DNA from 2 places in the Nocardiopsis sp. NPDC055551 genome. Region 2 is predicted to be linked to the other one. Evidence: predicted binding sites of a transcription regulator. Region 2 holds the regulator's gene; the other holds the start of a gene.
What was found. The regulator HrcA, encoded in region 2, represses chaperone genes, less so after heat shock. The targets are predictions, from matches to a motif close to TTGGCACTCTCNNNNNGAGAGTGCCAA.
Positions count from the first base shown of each region.

Region 1: the regulator HrcA is predicted to act here: its motif matches at 6,828-6,854, upstream of ACWGSK_RS08265 (FmdB family zinc ribbon protein).

Region 1 is NZ_JBSHJJ010000003.1:409,824-419,537, reverse strand. Features, by position in the region: tRNA gene ACWGSK_RS08305 (tRNA-Ala) at 284-357, opposite strand; gene sepX (divisome protein SepX/GlpR) at 427-1,083, opposite strand; gene ACWGSK_RS08295 (GNAT family N-acetyltransferase) at 1,488-2,207, opposite strand; gene ACWGSK_RS08290 (MogA/MoaB family molybdenum cofactor biosynthesis protein) at 2,460-2,984, opposite strand; gene moaC (cyclic pyranopterin monophosphate synthase MoaC) at 2,974-3,477, opposite strand; gene glp (molybdotransferase-like divisome protein Glp) at 3,610-4,839, opposite strand; gene galU (UTP--glucose-1-phosphate uridylyltransferase GalU) at 4,941-5,879, opposite strand; gene ACWGSK_RS08270 (5-formyltetrahydrofolate cyclo-ligase) at 6,052-6,717, shown strand; gene ACWGSK_RS08265 (FmdB family zinc ribbon protein) at 6,873-7,235, shown strand; gene ACWGSK_RS08260 (SAF domain-containing protein) at 7,414-8,064, shown strand; gene ACWGSK_RS08255 (MscL family protein) at 8,151-8,576, shown strand; gene ACWGSK_RS08250 (D-alanyl-D-alanine carboxypeptidase family protein) at 8,644-9,714, opposite strand, start outside.
Region 2 is NZ_JBSHJJ010000006.1:153,485-163,198, reverse strand. Features, by position in the region: gene ybeY (rRNA maturation RNase YbeY) at 1-105, opposite strand, end outside; gene ACWGSK_RS12850 (PhoH family protein) at 243-1,337, opposite strand; gene ACWGSK_RS12845 (histidine triad nucleotide-binding protein) at 1,554-1,904, opposite strand; gene ACWGSK_RS12840 (SigE family RNA polymerase sigma factor) at 2,246-2,776, shown strand; gene ACWGSK_RS12835 (hypothetical protein) at 2,773-3,486, shown strand; gene ACWGSK_RS12830 (16S rRNA (uracil(1498)-N(3))-methyltransferase) at 3,573-4,310, opposite strand; gene dnaJ (molecular chaperone DnaJ) at 4,307-5,458, opposite strand; gene hrcA (heat-inducible transcriptional repressor HrcA) at 5,463-6,476, opposite strand; gene ACWGSK_RS12815 (DUF3097 domain-containing protein) at 6,654-7,493, shown strand; gene ACWGSK_RS12810 (hypothetical protein) at 7,534-8,025, opposite strand; gene ACWGSK_RS12805 (DUF4870 domain-containing protein) at 8,014-8,343, shown strand; gene ACWGSK_RS12800 (DUF4870 domain-containing protein) at 8,377-9,018, shown strand; gene hemW (radical SAM family heme chaperone HemW) at 9,094-9,714, opposite strand, start outside.

The sequences.
Region 1 (9,714 bases), on a different contig from region 2:
TGGTCGATCCAGAGGCCGAACCCATAGGCGTCCCGGTGCCTCGGTGGATAGGCTGGGGACCGCATCGGCACCACCCCGCCGCAGGGGATAGACGCTTCGCCGGTGACACTCGGGGCTCAGGTCCGGATGACCTCCCGCCGCAGGGAACAGCGAACACGGCGTCCGACCCCATCACGAGCACGAGAAAGGGCCCGATCCACGGATCGGGCCCTGCTCTTTCTCGGTCTTGAAAGACGAAGAAGCCGAGGGGAAGACGTACTTCCCCTCGGCTTCTTCTCTTCGGTGGAGCTGAGGGGATTTGAACCCCTGACCCCCTCGATGCGAACGAGGTGCGCTACCGGTCTGCGCCACAGCCCCGAAGACGTGACCAACTTTAGCAGGAAAGTTCGAGTGGTCCGAACGCCCGATCGGGCGTTCGGACCGGGGTCAGTCTCCGGCGGCCCGCAGGCGTGCGTCCGCGTACTGGTCGTAGACCTGACTGCGGCGCTCCTGGAGGGCGATCACCTTGGCCAGGCGCTGGGCCTCCCGGGCCTCGTGTTCCTGGCGGTCACGGTCCCGACGTGCGCGCAGGTAGGCCCGGCGACGTGCCTTGAGGCGGGCCCGACGCCGCTCGGCGTCGACCTTGGCCGCCTCCCGCAACAGTGCGAAGTGTCCGACGAGCAACAGGATCGGCGGCGCGATCACCCACCAGGGACCGAGACCGAAGGCGACGGCCACGATGGTGGCGACGTTGAGCAGGGTGAGCGCGCTGGTGCGCCGACGACGGCGGGCGATGACCCGGGCCCGGGATTCGGGTGCGGGCATCGGGCCCCGTTCGACGGGACGCGGCTCCTCGGCCTCCTCGGCCGCGTGTTCCCGGTGCGCCCGCGGCCGGGTGATGACCTGGGTCTCGGTGAGATCCGGGTCCTCCTCGTCCGCCTCTTCCTCCTCGAACGACTCGTCGACCTCGTCGGCGTCCGGCTCGGCGTCGTCGCGTCGGGTCTCCTCGTGGGTCGGCTCGACCGCGTCCTTGCGCAACAGCATCGGCACCAGGACGATGAGCCAGACCACCACGATGGCGAGGTACAGGGGAGAGCTGCTCATCACCCCTCCTCACGATGACGGCCACTGAACGTTGATCGACACTTCGTCGACACCGCGCCGCGTGTACATGAACACTGTCCCGGGAGTACCGACGCCCCCCGGCTCGGTACCGTTCCTACTCCGGGTCGGAGCCGGAACGAATCCCGTGTGCCATATCCACGTGTTGCCCGCATCGTCAATGCGTCTATGTTCCGCACGGTACGACCCCGTGTCCATAAATGCGCCGCATTCCGACCGGAGTGTCGCAAGATTGTGGACCCTCAGTTTCGGTCGCTCCACCCCTCCGGAAGAAATCGCAGGTCAGATGGTGACTGCGGAGCGCAGTGCCAATTCAACGCAAAGTAATGAATCAATGTGCTTAAAGTGAGGTTTAGGCTTCGGACGCACCCGTGATGCTGTCACGTTCAGTTCGGCCACGGGTTCGGACTCGCCGGATCACGTGGATCCTCGCCGCCGTTCGGGCCATCCGGCCCCAATGCCGAACCGGGGCCGGAACCACCCTCCGAGGTCGGACCGGAAGACCCCCCGTCGTACCAACGACGCAAAACCCCCCGGGGCACCTCCTCCGCGGTGAGTCCATAACAAATATGGTCCCGCCAGGCCCCGTCGATGTGCAGCTGTCTGCGTCGCACGCCCTCGTCCCGGAAACCGAGTTTGGTGACCACGCGTCTGCTGGCCCGGTTCTCGGGTCGGACATTGGCCTCGATCCGGTGCAGTCCGACGCTGAAGAAGGAGTGGTCGACGGCCAACGCGACCGCGGTCGGGGTGATGCCCCTCCCCGCGTAGGCGCTGTCGATCCAGTAACCGACCTGTGCCGATCTGGCCGAACCCCACACGATGGCGCCCACTGTGAGCTGTCCTACGAAACGGTCGTCGTAGGTGACCGCCCAGGGCATGGACAGCCCCTGGCGCGCCTCACCGCGGATGGCCTGGATCATCGCGACGTAGGGGGAGACCCCGGTGGTGCGCAACGGCATCTCCGGGTAGGTGGGCTCCCACGGCCGCAGCCACTCGGCGTTGCGCGCACGGGTATCACGCAGGGCGGGGGCGTCGCGCAGGCGCAGTGGGCGAAGCGCGATCGCCCCCTCCTTGAGGGTGACCGGCCACCTCTGTCTGCGTTTCACGTCGTCCCTCCGTGGCCCTGTGCACCACCCGGCGCGGATACACCACCGGCCCTCGGGGCGTGGCCACGCCCGGTACCGGTGAGCCCTTCCAGTATTCCACCCCTGGGGACACGCGGTAGCGGGTGTAACCTCCGCCACACAGGAATCGGATGATTCCAAACTCCATTCACTCCTGCACCAAAAACCGTACTAGGGTCAAGGAATTCTCTGCTTCCGGAATGCCCGGGATGTGATTGTGGTCATTACCGGGTCTCATTCCGACCGGGGGTGGTCACCGCCCCGCATCTGGTCGATCGCGTGCCCCAGAACGGGTGCCAGCACGTCCATTCCGTCGCCCACGCCGCCTCGGGAGCCGGGCAGGTTCACCACGAGCATGCTGTGTCCCTCCCGCTCCACGACCCCCGCCAGGCCTCGGGAGAGGATCGCGGTGGGCACTCCCTTGTCGCGCCCCGCGGCGCGCAGCGCCTCGGGGATGCCCGGGACCTCGAAGGCCAACAGCGGACGGGTGGCCTCGGGGGTGCGGTCCTGGGGGGTGAGACCGGTGCCACCCGTGGTCAGCACGGCGTCGGCGCCCTCGTGGTGCGCGCGCAACAGCGCCTGGGTCACCGGTGGACCATCCGGCACCACCCAGGGCCCCACCACCGTGAATCCCAGGCCGCGCAGGCGCTCCACGATCACCGGCCCGGAGCGATCCGGGTAGACCCCGGCGGCCGCCCGGTTCGAGGCGGTGACCACGGCGACCCGACGCGCGGAGCGTTCGTTCGGCTCAGTCGCCACGCTTCCAGTGCCCCTTCTTCCCGCCGAGCTTCTCCTCGACCCTGACCGCGGTGACCTCGGCCTCCGGGTCGATGGCCTTGACCATGTCGACCAAGCCGAGCGCCGCGGTCATCACGCAGGTGAGCGCCTCCATCTCGACGCCCGTGCGGTCCGCGGTACGGACCGTGGCGGAGATGTCCACGCCGTCGTCGAGGACCGTCAGGTCCACGTCGACACCGTGCACCGCGATGGGGTGGCACAGCGGCACCAGGTCGGGGGTGCGCTTGGCGCCCTGGATGCCGGCGATGCGCGCGACCGCGAGGGCGTCGCCCTTGGGGACCTCTCCGCCGCGCAGGGCGGCGACGGTCGCGGCGTTGAGCAGGACCCGGCCGGTGGCGGTCGCGCTGCGGGCGCTGACGTCCTTGCGGGAGACGTCCACCATGCGCGCGGCGCCGGATTCGTCGAGGTGGGTCAGGCCGGAGGGGTGCGCCTCCGGCTTCGGGGTGTCGGTCATCGGGGTCACCCGTCGTCTTCGCGTGTGGACCACGCGGCCCATCGGTGCGCCGGCCGCGTGGGGCGCGCGTCGGCGCGTCCCACGCATGACCGTACTCCTCCACGGTGACAACGGCGCGGAGACCGCCTCGGGTCAGTGCCCGGGCAGCGCCAGGACCTCCGCGATCGCACCCGCCGGCAGCTCCGTGACCTCCTCCGGGACGACGAGGAGGCCGTTGGCGTCGGCCAGCGCGGACAGCTGGTGCGAACCCTGTCGGACGGCGGGCGAGACGGTGTGCGCCGCTTCGGTGCCGGGGTCCGCCGGCGACAGCACGGCGCGCAGGTAGGAACGTCGACCCTTCGGCGAGGTGACCGCGGTGGACAGTCGGGCGCGCACGGTCGGTAGGGGCGTCGGGTCGAGACCGCGCAGCTTCCGCAGCACCGGCCGTACGAACATCTGGAAGGAGACGAAGGCGCTCACCGGGTTGCCCGGCAGCGTGATGATGGGGGTCTCGTCCGGGCCGATCGTGCCGTATCCCTGGGGCTTGCCGGGCTGCATCGCCACCGAGGTGAACTCGACGGTCCCCTGCCTGCCGAGCACCTCCTTGACCACGTCGTAGGCGCCCATGCTGACGCCACCGGTGGTGACGACGATGTCGGCGCGCAGCAGCAGCCCCTCCAGGGCGTCACGAACGCTGACCGGGTCGTCGCCGACGAAGCCGTGGCGGTGCGCCTCGCCCCCGGCCTCCTTCGCCGCGGCCGCGATCATGTAGCTGTTCGACTCGTAGATCTGGCCGGGGCCGAGCGGGCGCCCGGGTTCGACCAGTTCCTCACCGGTGGAGAGGACCACGACCCTGGGCCGGGGGACGGCCGGGACGGTCCGGCGGCCGACCGCGGCGAGCACACCCATCTCCCCCGCCCCGATGAGGGTCCCGGCGTTCAGCACACGCGCGCCCGCCTCGACGTCCTCTCCGCTCCTGCGCACGAACCCCCCGGGCGTGGCCGGACGCTCGACGAGGACCTCCACGCTCCCACCGTCGGTCCACTCGACCGGGACGACCGCGTCGGCGCCCGTGGGCATGGGTGCGCCGGTCATGATGCGCGCGCACAGGCCGGGGCGGATCGCGCTCGGGGACGGGTCGCCCGCCGGGATGTCGGCCACCACCGGCAGTCTGACCGGGGAGCCGGGCGAGGCGTGTTCCAGGTCGCCGGAGTGGACGGCGTAACCGTCCATCGAGGAGTTGTCGAAGCCCGGCAGGGACACCTCGGAGACCACCGGTTCGGCGAGTACCGTCCCGTGGGCCCGGAGCAGGTCGAGCTCCGTCGCCTCGGGCACGGCGACCAGCGCCAGCAGATCGGAGACGTGCTGTTCGACGCTCTTCATGGGGTCCCTCCGGTTCGTGGTGCGCGCTGGGAACGGTCCACTCGTGTGGTCCGCCCCCACCCCATTGTGACCACTGACACCGGTGGGACGCGCCGGGCGGGTCAGCTCCGGTCGGCGCGGTCGTGGCGGTCGACGAACTCGCGCAGCCAGGGCAGGAGCTCCTCGGCCAGGTCCGGGCGCCGGCAGGCGAAGTCGACCACGGTGCGGATGTAGTCGGCCTTGTTGCCGGTGTCGTAGCGCTGTCCCCGCAGCAGGACCCCGCGTACGCCACCGCCCTCCTCGGGCTTGGTGCGGGTGAGTTCGAGCAGGGCGTCCGTCAGCTGGATCTCACCGCCGCGCCCCGGCGGGGTGCGGTGCAGGACCTCGAAGACCGCGGGGTCGCAGACGTAGCGACCGATGATCGCCCAACGGCTCGGCGCCTCTTCCCGCGCGGGCTTCTCCACCAGGTCGGTGACCGTGACGACGTCCTCCTCCTCGGTGGGTTCCACCGCGGCGCAACCGTAGAGGGAGACCTGTTCGGGCTCGACCTCCATGAGCGCCACGACACTGCCTCCGTGTTCGCGACGCACCTCGATCATGCGTCGCAGCAGGTCGGCGGTCTCGATCAGGTCGTCGCCCAGCAGCACGGCGAAGGGGTTGTCGCCCACGTGCGCCTCCGCGCACAGCACAGCGTGCCCGAGCCCGCGGGGCTCACCCTGGCGGACGTAGTGGACCTGGGCGAGGTCGCTGGACTCACGGACCGAACGGAGCCGCTCCGCGTCGCCCTTGGCCTCAAGGGCGACCTCCAGCTCGTAGGCGCGGTCGAAGTGGTCCTCGATGGAACGCTTACTGCGTCCGGTGATCATGAGGACGTCGTGGAGACCCGACTCCACCGCCTCCTCCACGACGTACTGGATCGCGGGCTTGTCCACGATCGGCAGCATCTCCTTGGGAGTGGCCTTGGTCGCGGGCAGGAAGCGGGTGCCCAGACCCGCCGCGGGGACGACCGCCTTGGTCACGGAGGAGGTCGAGGGACGCGTCTGGTCGATGTCGGCGCTCATGGTCAGGCACTTTAGGGCAGAGCGAGCCGTTCTCGTGCTCGGTCCACGGACGTGGCGACGAGAAGTCCCCGTCCTTTCGGGAGGAGGCGGAGAAAACGCCACCCGGAGTTCACCCGGGTCGACGTACGAGCGTCCCTGGGACATCCGGGACGGCGGTGCCACACTGGGGCGCATGGGTGATCCGAACGGCCGCGAACGGGCCGACAAGCGCGCGCTGCGCGAGCGTCTCCTCGCCGAGCGTCGGAAGCGGGGACCGCGGGAGCGCGACCGGGTGGGATCGAGGGTCCGCGACGCCCTGATGGACCTGCCCTGGCTGGCGATGGGCGGAACCGTGGCCTGTTACTACTCGGTCGGCGGTGAGCCCGACACCCGCAGGCTCGTGCACGCGCTGTGGAAGCGCGGCACGTACGTCCTGCTACCGATCTTCCTTCCCGACCACACCCTGGACTGGGCGTCCTTCGACGGCCCCGACTCCCTCTCCCCGTCCGGGCGCGGGCTGGTGGAACCCACCGGGCACCGTTACGGGCCCGAGGTGTTGGGCCGCGCCGACGCGGTGATCTGTCCGGCCCTGGCGGTGGACCACCACGGTGTACGCATGGGACGAGGGGCGGGCTGCTACGACCGCGCCCTGGCGCACAAGGGCCCGCACACCCCGGCGATCGCGGTGGTCCACGACGAGGAGTTCGTCGTGGAGCTGCCCTCGGAGCCCCATGATCGGCCCGTGGACGCGGTGGTCACTCCGGGTGGCGGGCTGCACGCCTTCGACCCCGCCGCCACGGTCTGGCCCGACTGGGGCCGTGGCCGGAGAGGGTCCGGGTCGGGGTCGGCCGAGGACTGACCGGGGATTAAGCGGTCACATCGCGACGTTGTCGCTTTCGGTGCCCCTCCCCATCGGTGATCCCTCCGGATGAGGGGCGGTCGCGGCCGTGGTCGGCGAACGCGTACTATTTAGCAGTCAACGGGTGAGAGTGCCAGCAAGGAGGACCCGGAACAGTGCCTACGTATCAGTATGCGTGCACCGAGTGCGACGCCCAGATGGAGGTCGTGCAGAGCTTCAGCGACGACTCGCTGACGGTCTGCCCCGAGTGCGAGGGGCGCCTGCGCAAGGTGTACTCGGCCGTGGGGATCGTCTTCAAGGGCTCCGGTTTCTACCGCACCGACAGCAGCTCCAGCACCTCCAACAGCTCGGCCATGACCGGTTCGGGCTCCGCCGAGGGCAAGGACTCCAAGCCCTCCGGCTCCGGAGACTCGGCCAAGTCCGGCGACTCCACCGCCAAGAGCGCCTCCTCCGGCGGCGACTCCTCCGGCGGCAAGAGCACCGGCAACACCACCACCGCGAGCACGAGCAAGAGCTGAGCCGCCCCACCCTCCGTTGACCTGTCCGCGCCGCCGGGATCCTCCGGCGGCGCTTTCGCGTGTCGGTGACCGGAGCCGCCCGAGCGTTCCGTGGTCTTCCACGGCCCGGGGAGGATCAGGGGAATCCGGCCTGTGGATAACCGGTCCGGCCCTCTTCCGCCGTTCTAGCGTTGAAGGCATGACCACCACCCCCTACCGTCACCGACGTGGGCTCCTGCGCCTCCTGGACCGGTACCGACGCGCCGTGGCGGCCCTCCTGGCCGCCTGCGCGGCGATCGGCGCCGTCTTGGTCCTGCGACCCCCTCCCGAACCCTCCACGGAAGTACTGGTCGCCGCACGCGACCTGGACGCCACCGGGCCGGTGACCGAGGCCGACCTCGCCGGTCGGACCCTGCCGGACCGACTGCTTCCCGAAGGCGCCCTCTCCCCCGAGGATCCACCCACCGGCCTCGTTCCGAACGCACCCGTGCGCGCGGGCGAGGTTCTGACCGACGCCCGCCTGGGCGACCCACCCGCCGCCCCCTACGGCCCCGACATGGTGGCGGTGCCGGTCCGAGTCTCCGATCCCGGGGCGGTGGCCCTTCTCTCCCCCGGCAGCAGGGTCGACGTACTGGCCGCCCGGGCCATGGACGAACTCGGTGGCCCACCCGCCCGCGCGGGTCCCGCCATCGAGGTGGTCGGCGACCGTCCGGTGCTCGACGTACCGGCGGAGGAGGGCACCACCGGTGAGGGCGGTGCGCTGATCCTCATCGCCGCCACCACGGAGGAGGCCCGCGTGCTGGCCGGGCACGCGACCGTTTCGCGACTGTCCGTCATCATCCGTGGTTGACCCATCTCCGGAGCTGGTGAAAGCTATTCGAGGCGCCGCGCCGCGGCGCCTTCCCGAACAACTCCGAACACGTAGGGCAGTACCCCATGGAAGGCTTCAAGAAGTTCCTGCTCCAGGGAAACCTGGTGCAGCTCGCCGTCGCGGTAGTCATCGGCTCCGTCTTCGCCAGTCTCATCACGGCGTTCACCGAAGGGTTCATCACCCCGCTGCTCGGCATCTTCGGGGGTGTTCCCACCTTCGGCGACCTCTACTTCGAGATCAACGGCAGCAGGTTCCTCTACGGCTCCTTCATCGACGCCCTCATCTCCTTCCTGATGACCGCGGCGATCCTGTACTTCCTCGTGGTGTTGCCGCTCGGCAAGCTCATGGAGAAGTTCATCAAGGCGGAGGAGGCGACCACCCGCGAGTGCCCGCACTGCTTCTCCGACATCGACAAGAGGGCCGGTAGGTGCGCCCACTGCACCGGTGAGGTCACCCCGGAGATCGCCGCGACCCCGGAGAGCACGGCCTGACCCACACGGGTCCCCGCACACGCGTAAGGGCGGCCCCGCGGGGCCGCCCTACGGGTTCACGGGCCGATCAGCCCTCGTACTCCCAGTGCCAGGGCTCGAACGGACTGGACTTGGCCCAGGCCGGGTGGACCCAGCCGTGGTCGCCTCCGTTGGTCTCCATCCAGTTCCATTTCTCGGAACGGAAGTTCTGGATGCCACAGCCCAGGTCGATCGCCTGCCCCAGACCGTGGTTACTCGTGCCCGGGACCGCCGCGAAACCGGGTGCCACCTCGCCGTACACACGGTGCTGGTTGGGCAGGTCACGGTAGGAGCTGGTGATGCAGATGTTCTCGCCGTACTGCTCGACGTGCTTCATGTTGAGTTCGAGGAAGGACTTGGCGGCGTCCGCTCTCAGGAAATGTCCGTCGTACATCTCACACAGGGAATCCTTCGGCAGCAGCCCGTTGGGGTAGCCGTCCGCCTTGGAACCCGCCGAGGCGTCGCACTCCGAGGCGGCCATGAAGGTGTCGGGGTCCAGACCACGCGACTCCAGTTCGTCGGTGAGCGCGTTGGTGCTCTCCTCGGACTGGGCGCGCAGATCATCCACCTGGGCGGCGAGTTCCGCCTGCTCAAGCTGGGTGAAGGTCTGTAGTTCCTGCGCCTCGCTCGCCAGCCCGACCTGCTCCTCACGCAGGTCCGTGGCGTCCTGGATCAGCGCCTGGTTGTCCTCGGACAGCTTGGCGGCGTAGGACTGGGTCTGGAGGTCCTCGTCGAGGTCACCGGTGGCGAGGATGCCGAGTACGCCCGCGTCGGGCTGCTGGTACATGGTGCTGGCCAGCTGGGCGAGCGGTTCGCGCATCTCACCGAGGTCGACCTCGATCTGCTGCAGGTCGTGGAGCGTCCCGACCAGATCCTCCTGAGCGGCCTCCACGGCCTCTTGACGCTCGACGTACTCGTCGGTGGCGTCCTCCAGCTCCTGAGTCGCCTCTTCCGCGTTGTTCCTCAGGTCCTCAAGGTCGGCCTCTGCGGAAGCGGGTGCCAGTGCGGCTTGCGGCATGGGAACGACGAGCAGCGCGGTGACCAGAACGAGCGTCAGCGCCTGCGTCATCCGGACCCGCTGCGACAGGCTCAGGGCGGACAGCGCCCCGCCACCCGACAC
Region 2 (9,714 bases):
CAGCGGGTGGACGCGCATGGCGTCGAGCACGTGCCGGGCGAGGCGGGAGAGCCTCTCCTCGTCCATGCCGGAGACGCCGGACTCGTTGGCGACGTCGATACTCATCGAATGCGGGTGCCTCACTTGATCGGTGGTGGTCGGCGGGGCGACCCGCCGGGCGTTCTCGCGACAACGCCGTATCCGACAGCGGTGGGCCCGCGCGTTCGGCGGACCCACCGGCCGGTGTCACTACGTACTCTTCCTCAGTCTGCCCGCTCCGGGCCGTCCCCGGAGACGTCCTCTCCCCGGGTGTCGCCCGCGGGTCGGCGCCCGCGACGGGGCCGCGACCCACCCGCGTCGCCGCCGCGCCCGCTCTGAGCGGCGTCGTAGCGGCCGTAGGCGTCGACGATCTGCCCCACGAGCTTGTGCCTGACGACGTCCTCACTGGTCAGCCGGCAGAAGGCGATGTCGTCGATATCACGCAGGATGTTCTCGATGGTGCGCAGCCCGCTGGTCTGTCCACCGGGCAGGTCCACCTGGGTGACGTCACCGGTGACCACGATCTTGGACCCGAAGCCCAAACGCGTGAGGAACATCTTCATCTGCTCCGGCGAGGTGTTCTGCGCCTCGTCCAGGATGATGAAGGAGTCATTGAGGGTCCGGCCACGCATGTACGCCAGGGGGGCGACCTCGATGGTGCCGGCGGCCATCAGCTTGGGGATGGAGTCCGGGTCGAGCATGTCGTGCAGGGCGTCGTAGAGCGGACGCAGGTAGGGGTCGATCTTGTCGTAGAGGGTGCCGGGCAGGAAGCCCAGGCGTTCACCGGCCTCGACCGCGGGGCGGGTGAGGATGATCCGGTTGACCTCCTTGTCCTGCAGGGCCTTGACCGCCTTGGCCATCGCCAGGTACGTCTTGCCGGTACCCGCCGGGCCGATGCCGAAGACCACGGTGCGCTGGTCGATGATGTCGACGTAGCGCTTCTGGTTCAGCGTCTTCGGGCGGATGGTCTTGCCCCGGTTGGACAGGATGTTGGTGGTGAGCACGTCCGCGGGGCGTTCGTCGCCCGGGGCGCCCAGCATGTGGATCATGCGCTCGATGGTGTCCGGGGTGACGTGCGTGCCGCTCTTGGCGAGTTCGATGAGCTCCTCCACGAGGCGGACCACGACGGCCGTCTCCTCGGGGTCTCCCTTGATCGTGAACTCGTTGCCGCGAACGTGGATGTCGCTGTCGAAGGCCCGCTCCAGCGCTCGGAGCAGTTCGTCACCCGAGCCGAGCAGGCTGATCATCGTGTGTTCGTCCGGCACCACGACCTTGACCTGACTGCCGGCGTCCGGGTGCGTGTGAGTTGAATCGGCCATGGTGTGGCCTTACGGCCGCTGTCCCTACCCTTCGGTCACAGACCCCTCGTCGGGGCCGGGTCCCGGGCCAGGCACCGCGGTCGACGGCGCCGTTCCGGCTCACCACGGGGGTTCGGTTCACCCGAAGTGGCCGGTGGGGCCCTGTGTTCGAGTCTACCAAGGCGGATCCGGCGGATTCGAGGAGTTTGTTCGCGCCCCACCGTCACTTCCGGCCACTCACCCGGGGGGCCAGTTGAGGCCACGACCTCCCAGGACGTGCGCGTGGAGGTGGAACACGGTCTGCCCGGCACCCGCGCCGGTGTTGAAGACGAGCCGGTATCCGGTCTCGTCGATGCCCTCGGCCACGGCGACCTCGTGGGCGTCCTGGACCAGGGCGTCCAGCAGGCCGGTGTCGTGGGCGGCCGCGGAGGCCGCGTCGGGGTGGTGGTCGCGCGGGATCACCAGGACGTGGGTTGGTGCCTGGGGGTTGATGTCACGGAAGGCCACCGTCCGCTCTCCCTCACGGACGATCTCCGCCGGCACCTCCCCCTCGACGATCTTGCAGAAAAGGCAGTCGGGGTCGGCCATCGCACACCTTCCATCATGGGACCCTCGCCGTGCGGCGGGGCCCGTACCCGGTTCGTCCGTGGACCATGATGCCGCAGTGGCCCGTAGGTCGCAGGGGACACAAGGAAGAGATGAACCCTCAACCTTTCCGGGATCGTACCGATCCCGGCTCCCCCCACGGGAGTGGGATACGGCACGATAGGCTTGGCGTCCGTGCGCGTCGAAGTGTCCATTCCACCTGCCCTTCGGCCGGATCCGGCGCGTTCGGACGGGATCGCACGACTACCTGGAAAAGAAGAGGTATGCCCTTTCGTAAACCCCGCGACAAGGGTGTGCGTCGAACAGACGTGACGACAGAAACCATGGTCGCCGGAGCCGGCACGGCGCCGCTCTCGGTCGAGTGGGACGCGGACCACGCCGTGACGGAGCTCTATCGAGAGCACTACCGTCCACTCGTTCGACTCGCCACCCTTCTCGTCCGGGACCACGCGACCGCCGAGGAGGTCGTCCAGGACGCCTTCGTGGCCATGCACGGAGCCTGGCGCCGGCTGCGAGACCCCAACAAGGCCCTCTCCTACCTGCGTCAAGCGGTGGTGAACAAGGCCAGGTCCGTCCTGCGTCACCGCGCCGTGGTCGAGAAGCACGCCCCCAAGGCCCTGCCTGACGCCCCCAGCGCCGAGCACGGGGCCATGAACCTGTTGGAACGCGAGGCCGTGATCCGCGCCCTGCGTAAACTTCCCACCCGCCAGCGAGAGGCCATCGTGCTCCGGTACTACGGTGACCTGTCCGAAGCACAGATCGCCGATGCCATGGGCATCAGCCGAGGCGCGGTCAAGAGCCACACCTCCCGTGGTGTTTCCGCGCTCCGCTCTGCACTGGAGCAGACCTCATGAGCAGCCCCAACGATCCGAACGAGATGGAGTTCGAGAACCGACTCCGGCAGGCCCTGCACGCCTCGGCCGACGAATTCACACCGTCGGCCGAGGGACTCAATCTGATCCGTGAGCGCACCGAACGCCGCCGTGGCGCGCTCTGGCTCGGTCTTCCCTGGCTACGCCCCGTCGCCGCGGTGGCGGGGGCCGTACTCATCGCCGGTTCGGTGATCATGTCGAACCCCCAAGTGCGCGACCAGGTGATGGAGATCGTGCCCGCCGGGGCGGACCGCGAGGACACCCCTCCCGCCGCCGGTGAGGAGCAGGGCGGTGACGCGTCCGCTTCGTCCACCGCGAGCGACTCCGCGACCGGGACCAGCCACCCCACCGAGAAGCCCGAGGAGGGTTCCGAGGCCTCCCCCTCTCCGGAGGACGAGGAGGACACGGAGGAGGAGGGCGTGGAGTCCACCTCCAGCTGCCCGCCCAAGGACGAGGTCACGCCCACGGCGACCGACTCCGAGCGGGACAAGGAGGAGCGGGACGCGGCTTCGGCCGATCCCGAGTGCGACCCGGAACAGGAGCCGACCGAGGAACCGACCGGCCCCGGCACGGACCCCGGCACCGCCCCGGAGGACGACCCCGAGGACGACGAGTCCCCCGGTGGCGGCACCCCCGGTAACGGGAACAACGGCGGCGGCGGTACCGAGGACGAGCTTCCCAGCGCCCAGTGACCCGGGTGGCATGAGGACTCCGGTGGTGTGACACCGAGAAAACGAGGAGGACCCGCGCCTACGGCGCGGATCCTCCTCGTTTCGTTCTACCAGCGCCCGGTTCGGGCCTGGAGCAATGACAGGGCCGCCACCCCCGCGGTGGAGGTGCGCAGGACCGAATCGCCCAGCAGAGCCCGGACGGCACCCGCCTCGTCGAACGCGGCGAGCTCCGCTTCGGACACTCCGCCCTCGGGCCCCACCACCAGTACGACCTCGGTGACGGAGTCCGGCAGCGGCAGTCGGGACAACCGTTCGGTCGCGTCCTCGTGCAGGACCACCGACAGGTCGGCCTCGGCCAGCAACGCCGCCGCACCCTTGCGGTCGACGGGTTCGGTGACCTCGGGCAGGCGCGCCCTGCGGGCCTGTTTGCTGGCCTCCCGGGCCACGGCCCGCCACTTGGCGAGGGCTTTGGCGCCCCGGTCGCCCTTCCACTGGGTGACACACCGTTCCGCGGCCCAGGGGACGATGGTGTCGACCCCGACCTCGGTCATCGTCTCCACCGCGAGCTCCCCCCGGTCCCGTTTGGGCAGGGCCTGGAGCACGGTCAGACGGGGACGCGGCTCGGGTTCGTCGAGGCGTTCGAGAACCCGGCACAGGAGGGCTTCCTTGCCGAGGACCTCCACCACCTCACACCGCGCCCGTGAGCCGAGACCGTCGGAGAGATCGACGGTCTCGCCCTCACGGACGCGTCGGACCGCGGCGGCGTGCCGCCCCTCGGGCCCGTCGAGCCGGATCCGGTCGGCGGCCAGGGCCGCGGTGTCGACCAGGAATACCGGTGGGGTCACTTGCCGGCGCCGAAGGCGTCACGGATCTTGGAGAAGAACCCGCCGTGGCCGGGGCTGAACCGGCCCGGGTTCTGGTCCTCCCCGCGCAGTTCGGCGAACTTGCGCAGCAGGACCTCCTGCTCCTCGTCGAGCTTGCTCGGCGTCTCCACGTCCACCCGGATGCGCAGGTCGCCCCGTCCACCACCGTCGAGGTGGCTGACGCCCTTGCCGGGAAGGGTGATGACGTGTCCGGAGTTGGTGCCCGGGCGCAGGTCGATGTTCTCTGTGCCGTCGAGGGTGTCGAAGGCGAAGGAGGCGCCCAGCGCGGCCGCGGTCATCGGCACGGCGATGGTGCAGTGCAGGTCGTCACCGTGACGCTCGAAGGTCGGGTGCGACTTCTGGACGATCTCCAGGATGATGTCGCCGCGCGGTCCGCCGTTGGGGCCGACCTCGCCCTCTCCCGCGAGCTGGATGCGGGTGCCGTCGTCGACACCGGCGGGGATCTTGACTGTGCGGGTGACCTTCTCGCGGACCCGCCCCTCACCGGCGCAGTCGCCGCAGGGGTTGGTGATGACCGAGCCCTGGCCCGAGCACTGCGGGCAAGGGCGCGAGGTCATGACCTGGCCCAGGAAGGAGCGCGTGACCTGGGATACCTCACCCTGGCCATGGCACATGTCGCAGGTGGTTCGCTGTGAACCGGCCGCCGTCCCCTCACCCTGGCAGGTGTCGCACAGGATGGCGGTGGGGAAGGTGATCTCCTTGCTGACGCCGAACGCGGTCTCGACCAGGTCCAGCTCGATGCGGATCTTGATGCTGCGTCCGCGCCGGACCCGCTCGCGCGGGCCCCGCCCACCGGGCTGGCCGCCGCCGAAGAAGGCGTTCATTATGTCGTCGAAGGCGAAGCCGCCCGCGCCACCGAAGCCGCCGGCGCCGCCACCGCCTCCGCCACCGGGGGCGAAGGGGTCGTGACCCATGTCGAACATCCGACGCTTGTTCTCGTCGGAGAGGACCTCGTAGGCCTGGGTCACCTCTTTGAAGCGATCCTGGGTCGCCGGGTCGGGGTTGACGTCCGGATGCAGCTCGCGCGCGAGCCGCCTGTACGCCTTCTTGATCTCGTCCTTGGACGCGTCGCGACGCACCCCGAGAACCTGGTAATAGTCTCTGGCCACTGAGTTACTGTCCTGCCAAAATCTGTCCGACATACCGAGCCACCGCACGGACGGCGCCCATCGTCCCCGGGTAGTCCATCCGGGTGGGTCCCACCACACCGATCTTGGCCAGCGACTGGTTTCCCACACCGTAGTCGGCCGACACGATGGAGGTGGACCGAAGGCCCTCGTGGAAGTTCTCGGCGCCGATGCGCACCGTGAGCATCGAGGGGTCCTTCGCCTCACCCAACAAACGGATGAGGACCATGTTCTCTTCCAGTGCTTCGAGCACGTCCCGCAGACTCGCCGCGAAGTCGACCGCGGCGAGGTTGGCGGTTCCCGCCAGTACGATCTTCTCCTCGTGTCGTTCGACGAGGCTCTCCAGCAGGACCGAGAGGACGGCGACCGCCACGGGCCGGTCCTCCGGGGCAACCTGCGCGGGGAGGTCGTCCACCGCGTCCGGTACGTCACCGAGGTGCTTCCCGGATATGGCGCGGTTGAGCATGTTGCGCAGATCGTCGACCACCTTCTCGTCGACGACGCCCAGACCGTCGATGACGCGCTGTTCGACCCGTCCGGTGTTGGTGATGACGACCATCATGATGCGTTGGCCGCCCAGGGGTACGAGTTCCACGTGCTGCACCGACGAACGGGTCAGCGACGGGTATTGGACGATCGCGACCTGACGGGTGAGCTGCGCGAGCAACCGCACCGTGCGGGCGACGATCTCGTCGAGGTCCACGGCACCGCCGAGGAAGGACTCGATGGCGCGGCGTTCGGCGGCCGAGAGCGGCTTGACCGAGGAGAGCCGGTCCACGAACAGGCGGTATCCCTTGTCCGTGGGCACTCGCCCCGCGCTGGTGTGCGGCTGGGCTATGTACCCGTCCTCCTCCAGCGCGACCATGTCGTTGCGGATGGTCGCCGGGGAGACACCGAGCGGGTGTCGGTCGGCCAACGACCTGGAACCGACGGGCTCGTTGGTGTTGACGAAATCCTCGACGACGGCACGCAGGACCGCGAGCTTGCGCTCATCCAGCAACTCGCCACCTCCTGGCACTCCGTGGTCCTCAGTGCTAATTCTATGCCCGACCGCAAACGCGTGTGGGTACCCGCCGGTAGTAACACGGGAGCGAGGCCGTCTTCTTCCCGACGGATCGGCGACGTGCGCCACCCGACCACGCGGTTCCTGAGCCTGTCACCAGTACACTGCGGCACCGTGGTTACCAATGGAACCGGCCGTTACGGCCGCGACGTTCTGGCCGGAGACCGGCGACTCCCCAAGAAGGGCACGGTGCCCGAGATCCCACTCGACCACGACCTGGTGGTCGAGGACGCCGACGAGACGTTCTGTGGGGCGGTGGTGGCCTGGGACAAGGCCACGGTGACCCTGGAGGACCGTGACGGTGGTCGCCGGGTGTTCGAGTTGGCACCCGCCGCGTTCCTGGTGGACGGGAGACCGGTGACGCTGGTGCGCCCCACCGCGAAGCCGAAGGGCCCGCTGCGCAGCGCCTCGGGATCGATCGCGGTGACCGGCGCGCGGGCGCGTACCGCGCGGGAGAGCCGTATCTACGTCGAGGGCGCGCACGACGCCGAGCTCGTGGAGAAGGTGTGGGGTCACGACCTGCGGGTGGAGGGCGTGGCCGTGGAGTTCCTGGAGGGTGTGGACGACCTGCCCGCGGTGGTGGCGGAGTTCGCCCCCGGGCCGGGGCGCCGGTTGGGTGTGCTGGTGGACCATCTGGTGCCCGGGTCCAAGGAGAGTCGTATCGCCGAGCGGGTGCGCGGCGAGGACGTGCTGGTGGTCGGGCACCCGTATGTGGACGTGTGGCAGGCGGTCCGGCCGGGCGCGGTCGGGATCGGGGCCTGGCCGCGGGTGCCGCGTGGACTCCCGTGGAAGGAGGGGGTCGTGGACGCCCTGGGGTGGCGGATGGAGACGGGTGAGGCATGGCGCCGCATCCTGGGGTCGGTGCGCGGCTATGGTGACCTCGAACCCTCCCTGTTGGGACGTGTCGAGGAGCTCATCGACTTCGTCACGGGCCCCCATCCCCTGGAAGACTAGGCTTGCGGGACCACCGGCCCCACCATTCGGGCACGTCCGATCAGCATCCCCGACAGCGGATCCAAGGAAGACCATGAGCGAGACTCCGTCGAATCCCCCGTCCCCGGACGAGCCGCAGGGGCAGCAACGGCCTCCGCTGCCGCCACAGGCGCCGCAGGCGCCCCCACAGCAGGGCGGGCCGGGGTACGGGCGGACGCCCGGGCCGCATCCGCAGCAGCCCCCGGGCGCCCGGCCCGGTCCCGGTCCCGGTCAGCAGTATCCGCCTCAGCAGCCGCAGCAGCAGGCCCAGATGCCGCAGCAGTACGCGCAGCGGCCACCCCAGCAGGGACAGCCGGGTTTCGCCCCGCCCGCATCCGCGCGACCCGCCGACCACGGGCAGCAGTACGCGCAGCAGCCGCAGGCGCCACAGCAGGGGTTCGCCCAGCAGCCCCAGCAGGTTCCCGGGCAGCAGCCCTACGTTCAGCAGGGGTACGCGCGGCAGCCCCAGCGGTCGAGCGGCGACGATGGCATCCTGGTCGCGATGTCGGCGCACCTGACCGGCTTCATGATCGCCTTCCTCGGCTGGATCCCGCCGCTGGCCATCTACTTCGCCAAGCGCAACACGTCGCCGTTCGTGCGGCACCACGCCGCCGAGGCCGCGAACTTCCAGATCACGATGCTGATCCCTTACGTGTTCGCGGGGGTTCTGTACGTTGGTCTGGGTATCTTCTTCGGGAACCTGGCGTGGATCGGTTCCCTTCTCATCGCCCTCGTATGGATCCTTTCCATCGTCTTCGGCGTCCTAGGGGCCTCAGGCGCGAACAAGGGGGCGTGGTACCGCTACCCGTTCAGCATCCGACTTCTCAAGTAGATACAGCTCTCGCACCGACAAGGAAACCGAGCCATGTCCTACCCCAACGGCCCATCTCCGGAGGATCCGTACTCCCAGCAGGGCGGCCAACCCGGTCAGCCCTCGGGCGGCTATCCCGCGCCCGACCAGGGCGGAGGATACCCGCCCCCGCCGCCCGGTCAGCCCGGCTATGGTCAGAGCGGCCCGCAGCAGCCCGGATATGACCAGGGTGGCCACCCGCAGCAGCCCGGCTACGGCCAGGGCGGTTACCCGCCGCCTCCCGGCTACGACCAGGGTGGTTACGCGCAGCAGGGCCAGTACGGCGGCTACGCCCCGCACCCCGGCATGCAGGGGTCCTCGGCGACCACCGGTCAGCCCAACCAGGACGAGCGCACCATGGGTCTGCTCAGTCACCTGAGCGGCATCCTGCTCGGCTTCCTCGGCCCGCTGATCTTCTTCCTGATCAAGAAGGACGAGTCCCCGTTCGTTCGCGACCAGGCCGCTCAGGCGCTGAACTTCCAGTTCATCCTGTTGATCGGCTACCTGATCTCGGCGGTGCTGTACATCATCTTCATCGGGGCCATCCTGCAGCTGGCCGTGTGGGTGTGCGCGGTCGTCTTCGGCATCCTCGGCGGCATCGCGGCCAACAAGGGCGAGTGGTACCGCTACCCGTTCAACGTCAGCTGGGTGAAGTAGTCTCCGGCCACGACCGGGGCTCGGCTTCGGCCGGGCCCCTTCGTCGTGTCCGGGTCGCGCGTTCGCCGGCGCGACTCAGGTGAGGTCGCGCACGACCGCGTCGGCGAGCAGACGGCCTCGGCGGGTCAGGGCGGCGTATCCGCGGGCGTGGGCTCCGGGTTCCAGCAGCCCCTCCCCCACCAGGCGTTCGGCGGTGGTCAGACCGGAGGCGTCGAGCAGCTCCAGGGGGCAGCCCTGTTCCATCCGTAGTTCGAGCAGGACGCGTTCGAAGCGGCGTTCGTCCTCGGTGAGGATCTCCCTGGCCTGTGCCGGCGTCTCCCGGGCGGCCAGGCGCGCGGCGTAGGCGGCCGGGTGCTTGACGTTCCACCAGCGGGTTCCACCGACGTGGCTGTGCGCGCCGGGGCCCACGCCCCACCAGTGCCCACCGGTCCAGTACAGCGAGTTGTGCGCGCTGCGGCCCTCGGGCGCGCGTGCCCAGTTGGAAACCTCGTAGGGGGTGTATCCGGCGGCGGCCAGGGCCTGGTCGGCCATGAGGTAGCGGTCGGCCATGGTGTCGTCGTCGGGTTCGGTGAGTTCGCCGCGGCGCACCCGGGCGGCCAGCCGGGTGCCCTCCTCGACGATGAGCGAGTAGGCGGAGACGTGATCGGGGCCCGCGCCGATCGCGGCCTCCAAGGACCCCGCCCAGTCGTCGTCGCT